DNA from 3 places in the Arthrobacter sp. B1I2 genome. Region 3 is predicted to be linked to each of the others. Evidence: riboswitches for the same ligand, from Rfam matches in the RefSeq annotation. Region 3 holds a riboswitch; each other region holds the start of a gene.

Region 1 (4,893 bases), 160 kb from region 3:
CCAAGGCTATCCGGAGTGCCACCGGACCGGGAGGAATCGGGGTGGCTGCATCAAACGCCGCCTGCCGGGCTTCTACCCAGGTGTGGGCCAGATGGTGAGGGGCAGCATGCCCTTCTTCAGTTCTGTCCGGTTCAGCTGTGCCCGGTTTAGATGTGCCGGGTTCAGACGGGCCCGGTTCAGATATGCCGGGTTCCGTTGTGTCTGCACCCGCCCCCGCTTGACTGCCTGGCGGCACCTCAGGATCGCTTTGGGGTTCTGCAGTCATTCGCCGGGAGTCCCGGCGGCGGCTTCGGCGTCGTAGTCTTTGGCCAAGGTACGGGCAACGGCCAGCGCCGCGTCCATGGATTCGGCGTCCATCTCCCTGCCGGGAGCGGCAGCGAGGCCCGCGGCGAAGCCGGCGATAAAAGTGGTGAGCGGCGCGGCCGGCCGGACAACGGCATGGGCCGCAACGCCTGCAAGCGCCAGCACCGCGTTGACGTCTATCTGGACATCCTCAAGCTTGTACGCCTGGAGCAGGGCCCTGCACCACTCCTCCAGCGTTTCGTCCTGGCTTTTCACGAATTGCCTCCCACGTTTGCTCCGCCCGAATGCCGGTCCTGGCTTCCACTCTGGTTCCCGGCGGCAACCCCCAGTGCGGCAGCGTCATCCCAGGTATCCACATCGGACGTGGACCCGGCGGGGACTGTGACAAGCTGCACGTCCAGATTAGCAAGGAGCGCCCTGACAGAGCCGTTGACCAATGCGTTGCGGGCAGCAAGATCGGCACACGCCTTTGTTAACTCAGCTGTGCGGTAAAAACCCAGCAGCGGCTGCGCCCTGGCATCTTCGGCGCGGGCCATGACGCCGCTGCAACGCCCAGCCGTGACCAGCGCCAGGGCATCCTGCAGCACTGCCACTGCCTGGGATGCCAGTGGCATGTCGCAGGCCAGAACCAGGGTGTACGGCGCCGGCGCCGGTCCGCCTCTTTCCACCAGTGCATCCACTCCGGCGGCAATGGCAGCCGCGGGGCCCGAGAAGTGCGGCTCCTCCCGGCAGGTCAGCACATTGGGAGGCAAGGTTGGCGGGGACAGCGCCTGTGAGGGCCGTGCTTCGCTTGCCAGCGGACCCATGTCTCCAACGACGACCGTCTGTCGGGCCCCGGCTGCGGCAGCGACGGCGCGTTCCAGGAGGGTTTGGCCCTGGAAGACCAGCGACTGCTTGGGTACGCCGCCCAGCCGCGATGACCTCCCCCCGGCCAGGATCAGCGCATCAAAGGCCTGCCTGTTCACGTGCACTCCCCCAGCCTAGCGGCCAGCACACCTGCCGGCGGCACCGCTTCTCAGGCAGCGCGCTCCGGAAGCAGGAACGGATCCCAGGCCGGCGTGGGCTTCTCCAGTTCTTTGATCTGCCAGATGGTTCCGTGCGGCGGCTCGGGCACGAACCGCAGGGTCCATCCCATCTCGGCGGGAGTATGGTCGCCCTTGACGTTGTTGCATCGCAGGCAGGCGGCCACCAGGTTCTCCCATGAATCGGCCCCGCCCCGCGATTTCGGGTGCACGTGGTCGATGGTGTGCGCCGCCTTGCCGCAGTAGGCGCATTTATGCCCGTCGCGTCGGAGCACGCCCCTGCGGCTCACGGCCGTGGAGTGGTTGTATCGGGGCCGGATGTAGCGGTTGAGGAGGATCACGGACGGGCGGCCCAGTACGTCGGTGGGGCCCACCACGGGGTCATCCCCTTCGGCCACCACGCTCGCTTTGCCCGTGAGCACAAGCACCAGCGCCCGGCGGAAAGTGATAACCGCCAGCGGTTCATATCCAGCATTCAGAACGAGAGTGCGCATGCACTTACCTCTTCACGGCCGCACCCGTCAGGGGCACGAGGGCCGGCTGCCCTCGGCATGTCCGGGCTATGGATCGACACCACAAGAGTAAACAAAGAAGTACAAAATCAGGTAATCGCCACCCGGAAGCGCTCTCCACAGCCGAACGCCCGGAGACACAACGCGGACGGCGCAGTCCGCTTAAGCGCGAAGGACCCCCGCCTCGATGGCGGGGGTCCTTCACAGCATCCTGCAGACTACGGCCGTTCAGGCCGGCACTCGAAAGCCTAGTTGACGCGGATGAAGACGGGGCCGGAACCGACGTTCGCGCTGAAGACCACGGTCTGGTTTCCGTTGTAGCCGCCGTGGACGGCCATGCCGTTTCCGGCGTAGACAGCAATGTGGGCCATGCCCGAGCCGCCGTCAGCGTAGTAGAGAAGGTCACCCGGCTGTGCTTCGGCTGCACTCACGGTGCGGCCCAGGGACAGGTAGCCGGCAGGCCAGTCATGGAAGTGGATGCCGACGGCGGCCAGGGAGTTGGTGACCAGCATGGTGCAGTCCTGCATGACACCAAGCTGCGCGTAGGCGGCGGAGAGGATTGCAGCGCCCTTGCCGCTGGCGGAAGCCTGGGCTGCGGGAGCGGCGGGAGCCGACGCGGTGGCAACCTTAGCCGTGACCTTGGGAGCAGCAACAGGCTGGGCGGCAGGAGCAGGCTCGGCTTCCTGCACTTCGACCTGGGGCTCAGGCTCGACGACGGGAGCCGGCGTGGTGGTCACGGCGGGCTTCTCGTAGCTGATGGCGATGGTGGATGCCGCGGAGATCGGGGCGTCGACGGCGGATTCAACTTCCAGCGCGGAGACCGGAGCGGAATCGCGCTTGACGTTGGCGTCTGCAGCGTTGGCCGCAATGCCGCTGGTCAGGACCAGGCCGGAAGCAGCAGCGATAACCGCGGCCTGGCGGCCCATGCCGCCTGCGTTGTCGCTGACAGCCTTGGCAATGACAGCGATCGAGTTGGTTTTGGTGGCCTCGGCGCGATGCCGTGCGGTGGCACGAGTCGTCATCAGTTCTCTCTTTCGTTTTTCCTTCGAACCGCTTGTAGGCATGCGAAGGGTGTTGGACGCGCCGGCATCTTGGGGGTACGCCGGCGCATCCCGAACGGGGATGTGGTTTCTAGCGAAGAAGCTTTGGGCAAAGAAAAAGCCCTTGGAGCGCGGAGCCCAAGAACTATTTGCTGTAGTGGTAGTACGACGAGGTACCGGTGGCTGCGGGCGAGTGGAGCAGCGTGCCCTGGGAGGGGTTGAGTGCGCTGATCATCATGCCGTTGCCGACGTAGATGCCGACGTGCGCGCCACCGTTCTGGACAACCAGGTCACCCGGCTGGGGGGCGGAGGTGGGAGTCATGATGCTCCACGCGTTGGTGCGGGGGATGCTGATGCCGGCCTGGGCGTAAACCCACTGCACAAACCCGGAGCAGTCCCAGCCCGTGACGGGGCTGGTGCCGCCCCATACGTAGGAGTGGCCGATACCGGTGTAGGCGAGGGCGGCAATGCCCGAGGTTGCCGCAGCGGACACGGTCTCTTCAGCCTTGGCAGCCGGAGACGCCTCCTGGCCTGCGACGGCCGTGGTGGCGCGGTTCGCCGATGCCGTGGACTGGGTACGCACCGGTTCCACCTTCGGAGCGGCAGTGGTCTTGACGACGGGACGCTCGAAGGACACCGTGGCCGTGGGGGCGGCGGTGACGGCGAGGGCCGTCTGGGCGGAACCGGACTCGGTGGACGCAGAGACACCAGCGGTGGTGTCAGCTGCAGTGGCCGGCAGTCCCATGCTCAGGATGAGGCCCGAAGCCGCTGCCATAACGGCAGCCTGGCGGCCTACGGTCCCGGCATTTGCACTGACGGCTTTGGACACGGCGTCCAGCGGGCTGGTGCGAACCGTTTGCGCACGGTGGCGCGCAGAATTATGGCGTGAAGACACGAAGGTAGCCTCTCCCAATGCCTGCGAGGTGAGCTGTCGGATTCGGATGGGAGTCACCCGGCCACACTGCTTCCTGGGAAGCTCGTGACTTAACCCCAAGGCCTTCTGAAATGAAGACCAAAATTGGTTCCCCCGCCCCTGCCAGACGATGAAATGCGAACGGACCTTGAGCGGTGGCAGAGTTAGGCAATCCGCACAAGAGCGTCAACTTCGGAAAAGTTGACGCGAGTTAGACGGTACAGCAGTTTTCGTTCAATGTCACATTCAGGTCACGGCGGGTTGCGGGAATCTGAGAGTGAGCAATCATTCGGTTACAGCCAGCCCATCGGATCGACCACTTCGCCGTTGACCTGCACCTCGAAGTGCAGGTGGCAGCCGGTGGAGGCACCGGTGGTGCCGCTCAGTGCCACAACGTCCCCGCGGGAGACGGTCTGGCCCACCTTGACGCTGAAGGATGAAAGGTGGTTGTACGTGGTCTCCAGCCCGTTGCCGTGGTCTATGACAACGCGGTTTCCGCCACCGAACTGGTGCCAGCCTGCGAAGGTCACCGTGCCTGTAGCGGCGGCCAGGACGGAGGTCCCGCACTGCGCCACGAAGTCCTGTCCCCGGTGGAAGTCGCCGGAGCCTCCGGTAATGGGACTCACCCGGTAACCGAAGGGGGACGCGGTGGCAAGGGATGCCAGCGGTGTGGCCAGGGTGCCGGCCGAAGCGGCGCGCGTGACGGAGCCGGCGGACTGGGCGCTCAGGAGCTGCTTCAGCTTCCCGTCCGGGTCGGCCTGGGTCACCACGGCGGAGCGGCTGAAGTCGACCTGGGCTCCGATATCAGCGGAGATCTGCGGCTGGGGGCTGACGGCGGAAGCTGCCAAGGGGGCGCTGCCGGCGGCGTCGGTCGCCATGACGGGACTCGTGGCGGGCACGGTAACCGTCAGCACCAGGCCCGTGGCGGCAAGGGCGATGCCGGCTTTTTGGCCGATGCCGCTGGCAGCGGCAAACTCCGTCATCTGCCGGAACGGACCCCGGCGGCGGCGCGCGTCACGATGCAGATCGCGGGGGCGCTCCGCTGCGACAACTTCGGCAAACCGGGGTGCCGAAGGGGGGCCCGCCGCGCGTCGGCGGCCCCG
Region 2 (4,893 bases), 2.7 Mb from region 3:
GACGTCCATCTTAAAGGCTCGGGACGCACGCCTTTCGCCCGCGCAGGGGACGGCCGCGCCGTCGTCGGACCCATGCTGCGCGAGTACCTGGTCAGTGAGGCCATGCACGCCCTGCACATTCCCACCACCCGCTCGCTCGCCGTCGTGGCAACCGGACGGCAGGTCCGCCGGGATGGCATGCTGCCCGGCGCCGTGCTGACACGGGTGGCTGGCAGCCACCTGCGCGTTGGCAGCTTCCAGTACGCTCGGGCCACGGAAAACATGGACCTCCTGAAGCGGTTGGCGGACCACGCCATCAGCCGGCACTATCCGCACGCCGCCGAAGCCGAAAATCCGTACCTGGCCCTCTTCGGTTCCGTCGTCTCCGCCCAGGCCGCGCTGGTGGCACGCTGGATGCTGGTGGGGTTTGTGCACGGGGTCATGAATACGGACAACATGACCATTTCAGGGGAAACAATCGACTACGGCCCCTGCGCGTTCATGGATGCGTTCAATCCCGCCGCCGTCTACAGCTCCATCGATGTCAGCGGACGGTACGCCTACGCCAACCAGCCGGTGCTTGCCGAATGGAACCTTGCCCGGCTCGCGGAGGCGATGCTGCCGCTCATCGACGCGGACCAGGAGAAGGCGGTTGCCCCCGCGGTGGAGGTGCTGGGACAGTTCCGCGGACAATACAGCAGGGCATGGTCCAGCGGCATGAAAACCAAGCTCGGCCTGGTAATCAATGCGGAAAGTAACGACGCCGCCGCGTCCGGCCTGGTGGACGATGCCATCGCCATTCTGAAGGACGGCCCGGTGGACTACACCTTGTTCTTCCGGAACCTCGGCAAGGCGGCCCGGGGCGACCTCCGCCCCGTGCGCGGTATGGTTCTTGACCTGGCCGCATTCGACGCCTGGGCTGAGCGGTGGCAGGCCATGAAACCCGACGCGGTGCTGATGGACAGCGTTAATCCGGCCTATATCCCCCGCAACCACCTCCTGGAGGAGGCACTGTCCGCAGCCACTGAAGGAAATCTGGCTCCTGTGCAGCAGCTGCTGGAGGCGGTCGGGGAGCCCTTTACCGAGCGGCCGGGGCTGGAGCGCTACGCGGAAGGCGCCCCCGAAGATTTCGGCAACTACATGACTTTCTGCGGGACCTGACGGCTTCCGGCCTCCGGGTGACAGAACGACAGGAGGGCGGCGGCCGGGATACCCGGCTGCCGCCCTCCTGTTTGAAGCCAGCTTCGCTGTGGCGAAGCGTCGCGAAGACTAGGCCACGCGAACCGCGGAGTAGCCGCCGAGCCAGCTGATGGAGTGAACCTCCGTGCTGTAGCCGTTGACGCCGCCGCTGACAACCTTGCCGTCGCCGGCGTAAACGCCCACGTGGCCGGAGGTGATGATCAGGTCGCCGGGGGCGGGAGCGCCGACGACTGCTCCGTACTGGAAGAACTGGGTGGGGGCAAGGTCGCCGACGCTCTTGCCGACGGAGCGCAGTGCCTTCTCAACCATGGCGGTGCAGTCCTGGTTCACGCCGACCTGGCCGTAAGCGGATGCCAGGATGGCGGCACCGGTGCCCGTGCCGGTGGCGGCTGCCACCGGGGTGGCGGAAGCGTAGGACATGTTCATGCCGGTGTTTGCCGGCGCGGTGGCGGCTGCAGCCTGGACAGGTGCAGCTGCAGGGGCCGGTGCCGGCGCTGCTGCCGGTGCCGCCGTGTAGCCTGCGCCCGGGATCTGGATCTGGTCGCCGGGGAAGATCACCGAGGACAGTCCCAGGCCATTGGCGGACAGGACGTCGTTGAGGCTGACGCCGTGGGCAGCCGCGATGGCGCCGAGGGTGTCACCGGAAACGACGGTGTGGATGTTGCCTGCTGCCGCTGCGGGGGCTGCTGCCGGGGCGGCAGGTGCGGAGTATGCCTGGACGCTGGTGTTCTCAGTGGTGTCCGGACCGGTTACACCGGCGTGGGCCGGGGCGCCGACGCCAAAGGCAATGCCGGACGCTGCAGCAACGGCGAGCGCCGGGCGGCCCAGCGACCGGGCCTGGGACTTGGCTGTTGCGGCGAGGCCCTCGAGCACAATGGAGCGGGCCGGAGTCGCGCGGTGACGGGCAGAAATGGAAATTTTTGACACGGTTGATCGCCTCTCCCATGCCTGCGGGGTGAGCTGTCGGGTTCGGGCTGGAGATACCCGGCCGGAAGCGGCTCCGCGAAGAATGGAAGCGCTAACGACTTAACCCCAAGGCCACAAGTGGCCGTGGAAACTTGGTTCCCCCGTCCCTGCCAGCTGGAAAGCGGTTGAATCCCATGATCAGTGGCAGGGCTCGGCATACTGATGGGAATGTCCCGACTGAGAGGGACACCAGAAGACAATAACCCACCTGCACTGCCATTGTCACATTTGGATAACATACGAGCTTCGCCTCTCAATTCCGCAAACGTCTGGATGTAACGGTAATTCCCAGGACGACCTCGGGTGATGGGCAAAGAACCCGGCAACGGTAACAACGCGGACACGGCCGCCTCCTTCAGCCTCGAATCCGAAGGTACGCTCCAGGCACATTGCCCCTGTTCGTGACCAACCGGGGCATCTTTGGTCAGGGGCCCGATGGTATTGGCTGACGCGCTAGGCTGTCCCCATGCCAGATTTCGACCGGTTCCGTGCGCTGCTCGAAGAGGAGCGGGCGCGACGGGCGGCACTGTTGCCGGCCCTGCGGGCCGACATCGACGCAGCGAATTCGGCCCGCCAGGACTCCAATGTCGACGACGAACACGATCCGGAAGGCGCCACGATCGCCTTCGAACTCTCGCAGGCGTCGGCGCTCCTGCAGCAAAGTTCGGCCGGGCTGGACCAGATTGAGGCGGCGCTGGCACGGCTGGCCGGTGGAACCTATGGATCCTGCGCCGTGTGCGGGGAACCCATCGCCGAGGGCAGGCTGGAAGCGCGGCCGTGGACGCCGTTTTGTATCCATCACGCCTCCTCGGGGCGTGCGCGGTGACGGATACGGCGGACGTCGTGTCCGCCGCAGCGGATTTCGTTGACCGGACCCTTCAGAATGAGGGCGCCTGGTACCGGGCGGACGACGTCGGAAACCGGCTGGGCGGCGCGCTGGCCTCTTATGGTTCCTCCGTGGGCGCCGTTCGCGGAACGGTACGCGACGTCCTGCGCAAGTTCAAGGACCTGGACCGCGACGGAACCGTCATGCTGGCCTCCGCCCTGTGGGGACAGCCGAGGCCAGGCTCCCGTCCTGTTTTCGAGCGCCGGCTGGCTGCCGTGGTGCTGCTGCAGTCCCGGGTACGGCTGCTCCAACACTCGGACCTGACCCGTTTGGAAGGCTTCCTCCGCACAGCCCAGGCAGCGGATCTGACCGACCCCCTGCTCACCGATGTCCTGGTGCCCCTGCTGGCGGGGATGGGGGAGCGTGAGCGGCGGCGGGCCGGCATTGTGCTGGCACGGTGGCGGCAGGACCCGGACCCCCAGCTGCAGGCGGCGGCTGTTGCCCTTACGAAGGAATTGACCCCGTAAAACGGACCAAGCAAGGAGACCCACATGAACGAGCCGTTTGATCTTGAGCGCTTTGTTGCCGCCCAAAACACAGGCGGAACCTATGAGCAGGCGTTGGGGGAGCTGCAGGTCGGCAGGAAGGCCGGGCACTGGATGTGGTTCATCTTCCCGCAGGTCGCCGGGCTGGGACGGAGTGCCATGTCGCGTAAGTACGCCATCTCCTCACTGGCTGAAGCCCGGGCCTACCTGGACCACGACGTGCTGGGCCCGCGGCTGCTGGAGTGCGCGGTGGTCCTTGCAAACCACGCCGACCAGTCGGCCGAGGACATTTTTGGCGGCATCGACGCAAAGAAACTCCGCTCCTGCATGACACTGTTTCTCCGGGCGGCACCCGGAGAAACAGTGTTCAAGACAGTCCTGGCCCAGTTCTTTAACGGCGAGCCCGACCCTGCCACCGACGAACTCCTGGCGGGCCAGGATGAAGCGGGCTGACCTCCGGGCGCGCCGGGGGCCAGCCGCTTGCCGCGTGGGGACAGCTAGGGCGTAGGGCTGCCGCCGTTGACGTTCAGCGTTTCGCCCACCACGTAGCTTGACTCCGGGGACGCCAGGAAGACGTAGGCGGGGGCCAGTTCGGCGGGCTGGCCTGCCCGGCCCAGCGGGGTGGACTGGCCGAACTCCGGCAGTTGCTCCTTTGGCTGGCCGCTGCTGACCTGCAAGGGCGTCCAAATGGGGCCGGGAGCCACGGCGTTCACCCGGATACCCTTGGGCGCCAGCTGCTGGGCCAGGCCCTTGGTGAAGTTGTTGATGCTGGCCTTGGTGGTGGCGTAGTCCACCAGGGTGGGGGACGGGTTGTAGGCCTGGATGGACGTGGTGTTAATGATGGTCGAGCCCGGGGGCATATGCGGCACGGCGGCCTTGGTCACCCAGAACATCGCGTAGACGTTCGTCTTCAGGGTGTGGTCGAACTGCTCGTCGGTGATGTCCTGCAGGTCTTCCTGGGCCACCTGTTTCCCGGCGTTGTTGACCAGGATGTCCACTCCGCCCAGGACGGCAACCGCCGTGTCCACCAGGTCCCGGCATACTGCGGAGTCCTTGAGGTCACCCGGCACCTTGACCGCCTTGCGGCCTGCCGCTTCAATGATCCCGGCGATGCGCGAGGCGTCCTCTTCTTCCTGCGGCAGGTAGGAAAGGACGACGTCGGCGCCTTCCCTTGCAAAGGCAATCGCCGTTGCAGCTCCAATGCCGGAGTCCGCACCGGTGACAATCGCCCGGCGGCCTTCCAGCCTGCCGGTGCCGCGGTAGGTTTCTTCGCCCAGGTCAGCCTTGGGCTCCAGTTCGGCGTCAAGCCCCGGCTCGGGCTGGTGCTGTTTGGGCGGGGAAATCTGTTCGTAGGCAGTCACGGGATTACGGAAGGTG
Region 3 (4,893 bases):
GCGCTCCTGCCCAACAAGGACCAGTTGCTGGCCGTGGAGGCACTCGCCCGGGTCCAGGACCTCCCATGGACTGCGTCCTTCGTGGGCTCTGACAAGGCAGACCCGGGCTACGCACAGGAGGTCCGGTCTGCTGTCACGGTCAATGGTCTGGAGGATCGGGTGCGGCTGACCGGTGAACTCGCAGGAGAAGCACTGGAAGCTGAATGGGCACGGGCAGACCTCAGCCTCCTGGTATCCCGGGCCGAGGCCTTCGGCATGGCCGTCACCGAGTCCCTGGCCCACGGCATCCCGGTACTGGTTCGCGAAGGGACAGGGGCAGTGGAAGCGCTTGGTATGGCTGGACTGGCAACGGCCGACGGCGACCCCCGCCTTCCCGGGGCAGCGCTTCCCCTTCCCGCCGGGGGACAGGAGAGTCCTGGCCGGCTGGCCGATGCCCTGCGCCGGTGGCTGGTGGACGAAGGGACCCGGGAAAGCTGGCGGACAGCAGCGCTGGATGCGCGGACGAGGCTGCCGGGCTGGAATAGCACCGCGCAGAGGGTGCTGGCGCTGTTGGGAGGCGACGAACAAGCGGAGCAGCAGAACTAAAGGATGCTCCGGTGGGCGGCGAAAAACTCGCGCAGCAGCAAGGCGCACTCTTCCTCGCGGACCCCGGGATACACCTCAACCCAGTGATTGAGCCGGCGCTCGCGCAGGATGTCGAAGACCGATCCGGCGGCGCCCGCCTTCTCGTCCCAGGCCCCAAACACCACCCGGGGGATCCGGGCCAGGACGATCGCGCCGGCACACATGGCACAGGGTTCCAGGGTGACCACCAAGGTGCAGTCGGACAACCGCCATCCGTCTCCCCGGCCGCCGTCGAGCCGTGCCCGTTCCTGCAGTCGCCCGGCCGCTTCCCTGATGGCCACGACCTCGGCGTGGGCGGTGGGGTCTCCCAATTCCTCCCGCTGGTTGCGGCCGGAACCCAGCACGTCGCCGTCGGGCCCTATCACCACGGCGCCGATGGGCACGTCCTCGGTGGCGAGCGCCCGACGGGCCTCCGCCAGGGCAAGGCCCATCCAGGCGTCGTGTATCTTTTCGGGCAACGGCATGGCTCAATGATAGTTTCGGGGTTACTCAGGTTACTTACCGATGCCGGGAGGCACCATGGACACTCTTCGGGACCGTTTAAGTATTTGGTTCAAACCGTACGCGGCGCTGATACTCACCATTCTGGTGGGCGGTGTGGTCATCGTGTCCCTTGCGCTGCTCGGGGCCGAGGTCTATGACGACGTGGTGGACTCTGCGGGGCTGGCCAACCTGGACAAGCCCGCCCTGGCCTTTGCCGAAAGCGTGCGCAGTCCTGGACTCGACGCGTTCGCCACCGGCTTCACGAACATCGGCGGCGGCATTGGAATGCCCATCCTCGCCAGCGTCCTCACGGCGTGGTTGACCTTCCTTAGCCGGAACTGGCGCCCTCTGGTCCTCATCGGCGGCGCTGCGGCAGCCTCCGTCTCGGCCACCACCTTCGGCAAGAAGCTGGTGGGCCGTACCCGTCCGGACCACGCGGACGCCGTTCCGCCTTACGAGGACACGCCATCCTTCCCCAGCGGCCACACCTTGAACACCACCGTGGTGATCAGCCTGGTGGTGTACCTCATCTGCCTCCAGTTCTACACAATGCGGGTCCGCGTCACGGCCATTACGGCCGGTGCGATCTTCATCATCGCCATGGGCCTCAGCCGGGTATTCCTGGGCCACCATTGGCTCACGGATGTCATGGCGGGGTGGTTGCTGGGCCTCACCTGGGTGGGTGTGGTGATTCTGGCCCACCGGCTGTTCCACCTGGTCCGCAGGCGCGAGCACGCCGGCGCAGCGCCGTCGTTCGACCGTCCGATAATCCGCGACGTGGTGGCCGAGGAAGTGCACGACGGCGGGCCCTCCGGACGTGGGAAGGACAGCGCCGGATGATAGTTTTGGGGGATGCGCACTCTCGTTGTTGACCACCCCCTGGTCGCCCACAAGCTCACCGTCCTGCGGGACAAGAACACGCCGTCGCCGGTCTTCCGCCAGCTGACGGAAGAACTGGTGACCTTGCTGGCCTACGAAGCCACGCGGGAGGTCCGCACGGAGCCCGTCACCATCGAGACGCCGGTCAGCACCACCATCGGTACTGCCTTCACCAAGCCCACCCCGCTGGTGGTACCCATCCTGCGTGCGGGCCTGGGCATGCTCGAGGGCATGACCAAGCTGGTTCCCACCGCTGAAGTGGGTTTCCTGGGCATGGCCCGGGACGAGGAGACACTCGACATCATCACGTACGCGGAGCGCCTTCCGGAGGACCTGACCGGCCGCCAGGTGTTCGTCCTGGACCCCATGCTGGCCACCGGAGGTACCCTGCGCGAGGCCATCAAGTTCCTCTTCAAGCGCGGCGCGTCCGACGTCACCTGCATCTGCCTGCTGGCCGCCCCCGAGGGCCTGGCCAGGCTGGAGGAGGAGCTGTCAGGGGCCAACGTGCATATTGTCCTGGCCTCCATTGACGAGAAGCTCAACGAGAAGTCCTACATCGTCCCGGGCCTGGGCGACGCCGGCGACCGGCTCTACGGCATCGCAGGGTAGGTTTCACCCTTTTTATCCACAGATCCCGCCGTTAGCCTGTCCGGATGGACTGGAAACTCGAACTTGTCTTTGTCCCCGTATCCGACGTTGACCGTGCCAAAGACTTCTACGTCAACAAGGTGGGCTTTAACGCCGATTTCGACGAGCGGCCCTCGGACTCCATCCGCTTTGTGCAGCTGACGCCGCCAGGTTCGGCCTGCTCCATCTGCATTGGCGAAGGACTTACCGATGCCCCTCCCGGCACGGGATCCAACCTGCAACTGGTGGTCAACGACATCAAAGCCGCGCATGACCATCTGAAGAACAACGGCGTGGATGTCAGCGATGTGGACGTGCAGGACTGGGGCCACTTCGTCTACTTCGCCGATCCGGACGGAAACAAGTGGTCTGTCCAGTACATCCCGTGGCGGAGCGACGGGCAGGGCGCCGGTTAACGAAAGCCGCGGGCCGCATCAAGTGATGCGGCCCGCGGCTTTGGTAACGGCGCTGGGGTTGGCTGCCGTGGTGGTGCTTAGTACCAGTTGTGTGCCAGGTGGAAGTCCAGGGCACCGCACGGGGATTGGTAGCTCTTCTTGATGTAGTCCAGGCCCCAGTTGATCTGCGTCCGGTAGTTGGTCAGGTAATCGGCGCCGGCGCTGGCCATCTTCTCCGCAGGCAGGGACTGGACGATGCCGTACGCCCCGCTGCTGGAGTTGGTGGCCGTGGTGGTCCAGTCGGACTCCTTGGTCCACAGGGTCTGCAGGCACTGCATCTGCTCCGGTCCCCAGCCAAAGGTCGCCAGTTGGCTGGCAGCGTAGGCCTGTGCGCCGGCCGGATCGTTAACCGCGACGGCGGGGGCCGGCTCGGGCGCGGGGGCCGGCTCGGGCGCGGGGGCCGGCGCCGGCGCTTCGGCTGCGGGGGCCTGCGGCGCTGCTGCGGGGGCCGGTTCGGCTGCCTGGGGTGCCACGCTGATGGCAGCGGGTGCGGGGGTCGCTGCCGGGTTGGAGCGGATCTCGCTCTTCTCGATGCTCATTTGCGCGTCGGACGCTGCAGCGGAAGAGTTGGACCCGGTGGACAACGCCGGGGTCATGCTGCTGGTGGCCTGTCCTGCCGCGCCTACCCCCAACAGCACCGCACAGGATGCTGCAAGGACGGCCGCGCGGCGGCCCAGGGTGGTTTTCTTGGCCTGCTGCGTGGCCCGGTGTTTAGCCTTGGCCTGCAGCAGACGTGCTTCTGCCGTGTTTTTGGACATGATTGATCGCCTCTCACACCTGCGGAGTTAGCTGTCGGGTTCGGATGAGGGCATCCGGCCATACGGAAAGATCACGTATTGGCTTAACCCCAAGGGCGTTCAGTCGCCCGGGACGGTGGGTCCCCCGCCTCTGCCGTTGCTCAATCGGAATCCCAGGGGAAGCGGCAGAGCTTGGCGTCAACCCGGGATATGCGGCCCGAACGGGGACCGCACCCAATCGACGGTACAGGAAGACCGCGCCAAAGTCACATTTAGGTAACGGAAGTCACGATGGTGCGCGCGTCGAATTGCGGGAATGGGTGCGGTTGGTTCGGTACGTCCTACTTGGTGAGTTGGTAGACGGTGGAGTTGCCGACGGTCTGGGCCTGAAAGTTGGCCTGCACCCAGGCAGCCACCGCGGAGTTGCCCCGGCTGCCCATGCCGCCGCCGCCTGCAATGAAGTAACTGATCTGGCCCCTGGCCACCATGCCCTGGAACTCGGCGAGCGTGGGGTACGGATCCCCGCCATTCCAGCCGCCGAGGGCGATGACGTTGGTATTCGTCGCTAGTTCCAGGCTGGCTGCCTGGCTGGCGCCGGAGACGATGGCGGACCACTTTGTGGTGGTGGCCTTCAGCAGTGCAGCCACCGCGGCATCGGCGGTTCCTTCGGCCGGGTCGCCCGGACCACCAAGGCCACCCGCCCCGTCGCCACCCCCGGGACCGACGCCTGGGCCGTTGGCTGGATCAAGACCGTCAGCTCCGGCAGCCGCGTCGGTGGCGGCATCCCTGCCATCGGTCCGGTTGCCGCCGAACCCGGCGACACGGTTGCCGAAGCCGCCCGCGGACGAACCCGCGGGCCCCGACGTCGGAATGGAGCCCGAGTGCGCGGCGGCGGCAGTGGCGAGGGTCCAGGCTCCTGGCCCAAGTCCTCCGGCCAGGAGGGATACGACGACGACGACGGCGGCCGCGCCGGCCCGCCGGAACCGTCCGGAGGCGCCCACCGAGTCCAGGCGGAGGAGGACTGCGGCGGCCGCGAGGACACCAAGGACGACGATGGCGACGCGCAGCCAGGGGAGCCACGATGCGTC

The links. A riboswitch is a leader RNA that binds a small molecule or an ion and turns the genes downstream of it on or off. The one in region 3 is predicted to bind cyclic di-AMP.
Region 1: it holds a riboswitch for cyclic di-AMP, as region 3 does, so the genes downstream of both, QFZ57_RS00765 (C40 family peptidase) here and QFZ57_RS01430 (hypothetical protein) in region 3, are expected to answer to the same signal.
Region 2: it holds a riboswitch for cyclic di-AMP, as region 3 does, so the genes downstream of both, QFZ57_RS14100 (LysM peptidoglycan-binding domain-containing protein) here and QFZ57_RS01430 (hypothetical protein) in region 3, are expected to answer to the same signal.

The regions. Positions count from the first base shown of each region.
Region 1 is NZ_JAUSYC010000001.1:164,698-169,590, forward strand. It holds gene QFZ57_RS00740 (molybdopterin molybdotransferase MoeA) at 1-265, opposite strand, end outside; gene QFZ57_RS00745 (DUF6457 domain-containing protein) at 262-558, opposite strand; gene mobA (molybdenum cofactor guanylyltransferase) at 555-1,268, opposite strand; gene QFZ57_RS00755 (HNH endonuclease) at 1,319-1,819, opposite strand; gene QFZ57_RS00760 (NlpC/P60 family protein) at 2,086-2,859, opposite strand; gene QFZ57_RS00765 (C40 family peptidase) at 3,023-3,706, opposite strand; cyclic di-AMP (ydaO/yuaA leader) riboswitch at 3,777-3,955, opposite strand; gene QFZ57_RS00770 (M23 family metallopeptidase) at 4,084-4,893, opposite strand, start outside.
Region 2 is NZ_JAUSYC010000001.1:3,019,681-3,024,573, forward strand. It holds gene QFZ57_RS14095 (protein adenylyltransferase SelO) at 1-1,140, shown strand, start outside; gene QFZ57_RS14100 (LysM peptidoglycan-binding domain-containing protein) at 1,249-2,106, opposite strand; cyclic di-AMP (ydaO/yuaA leader) riboswitch at 2,110-2,282, opposite strand; gene QFZ57_RS14105 (TraR/DksA family transcriptional regulator) at 2,612-2,971, shown strand; gene QFZ57_RS14110 (DNA alkylation repair protein) at 2,968-3,498, shown strand; gene QFZ57_RS14115 (DUF1810 domain-containing protein) at 3,523-3,969, shown strand; gene QFZ57_RS14120 (glucose 1-dehydrogenase) at 4,014-4,893, opposite strand, start outside.
Region 3 is NZ_JAUSYC010000001.1:326,357-331,249, reverse strand. It holds gene QFZ57_RS01455 (glycosyltransferase family 4 protein) at 1-585, shown strand, start outside; gene QFZ57_RS01450 (nucleoside deaminase) at 582-1,088, opposite strand; gene QFZ57_RS01445 (phosphatase PAP2 family protein) at 1,144-1,947, shown strand; gene upp (uracil phosphoribosyltransferase) at 1,960-2,595, shown strand; gene QFZ57_RS01435 (glyoxalase superfamily protein) at 2,640-3,029, shown strand; gene QFZ57_RS01430 (hypothetical protein) at 3,107-3,826, opposite strand; cyclic di-AMP (ydaO/yuaA leader) riboswitch at 3,832-3,986, opposite strand; gene QFZ57_RS01425 (ArnT family glycosyltransferase) at 4,147-4,893, opposite strand, start outside.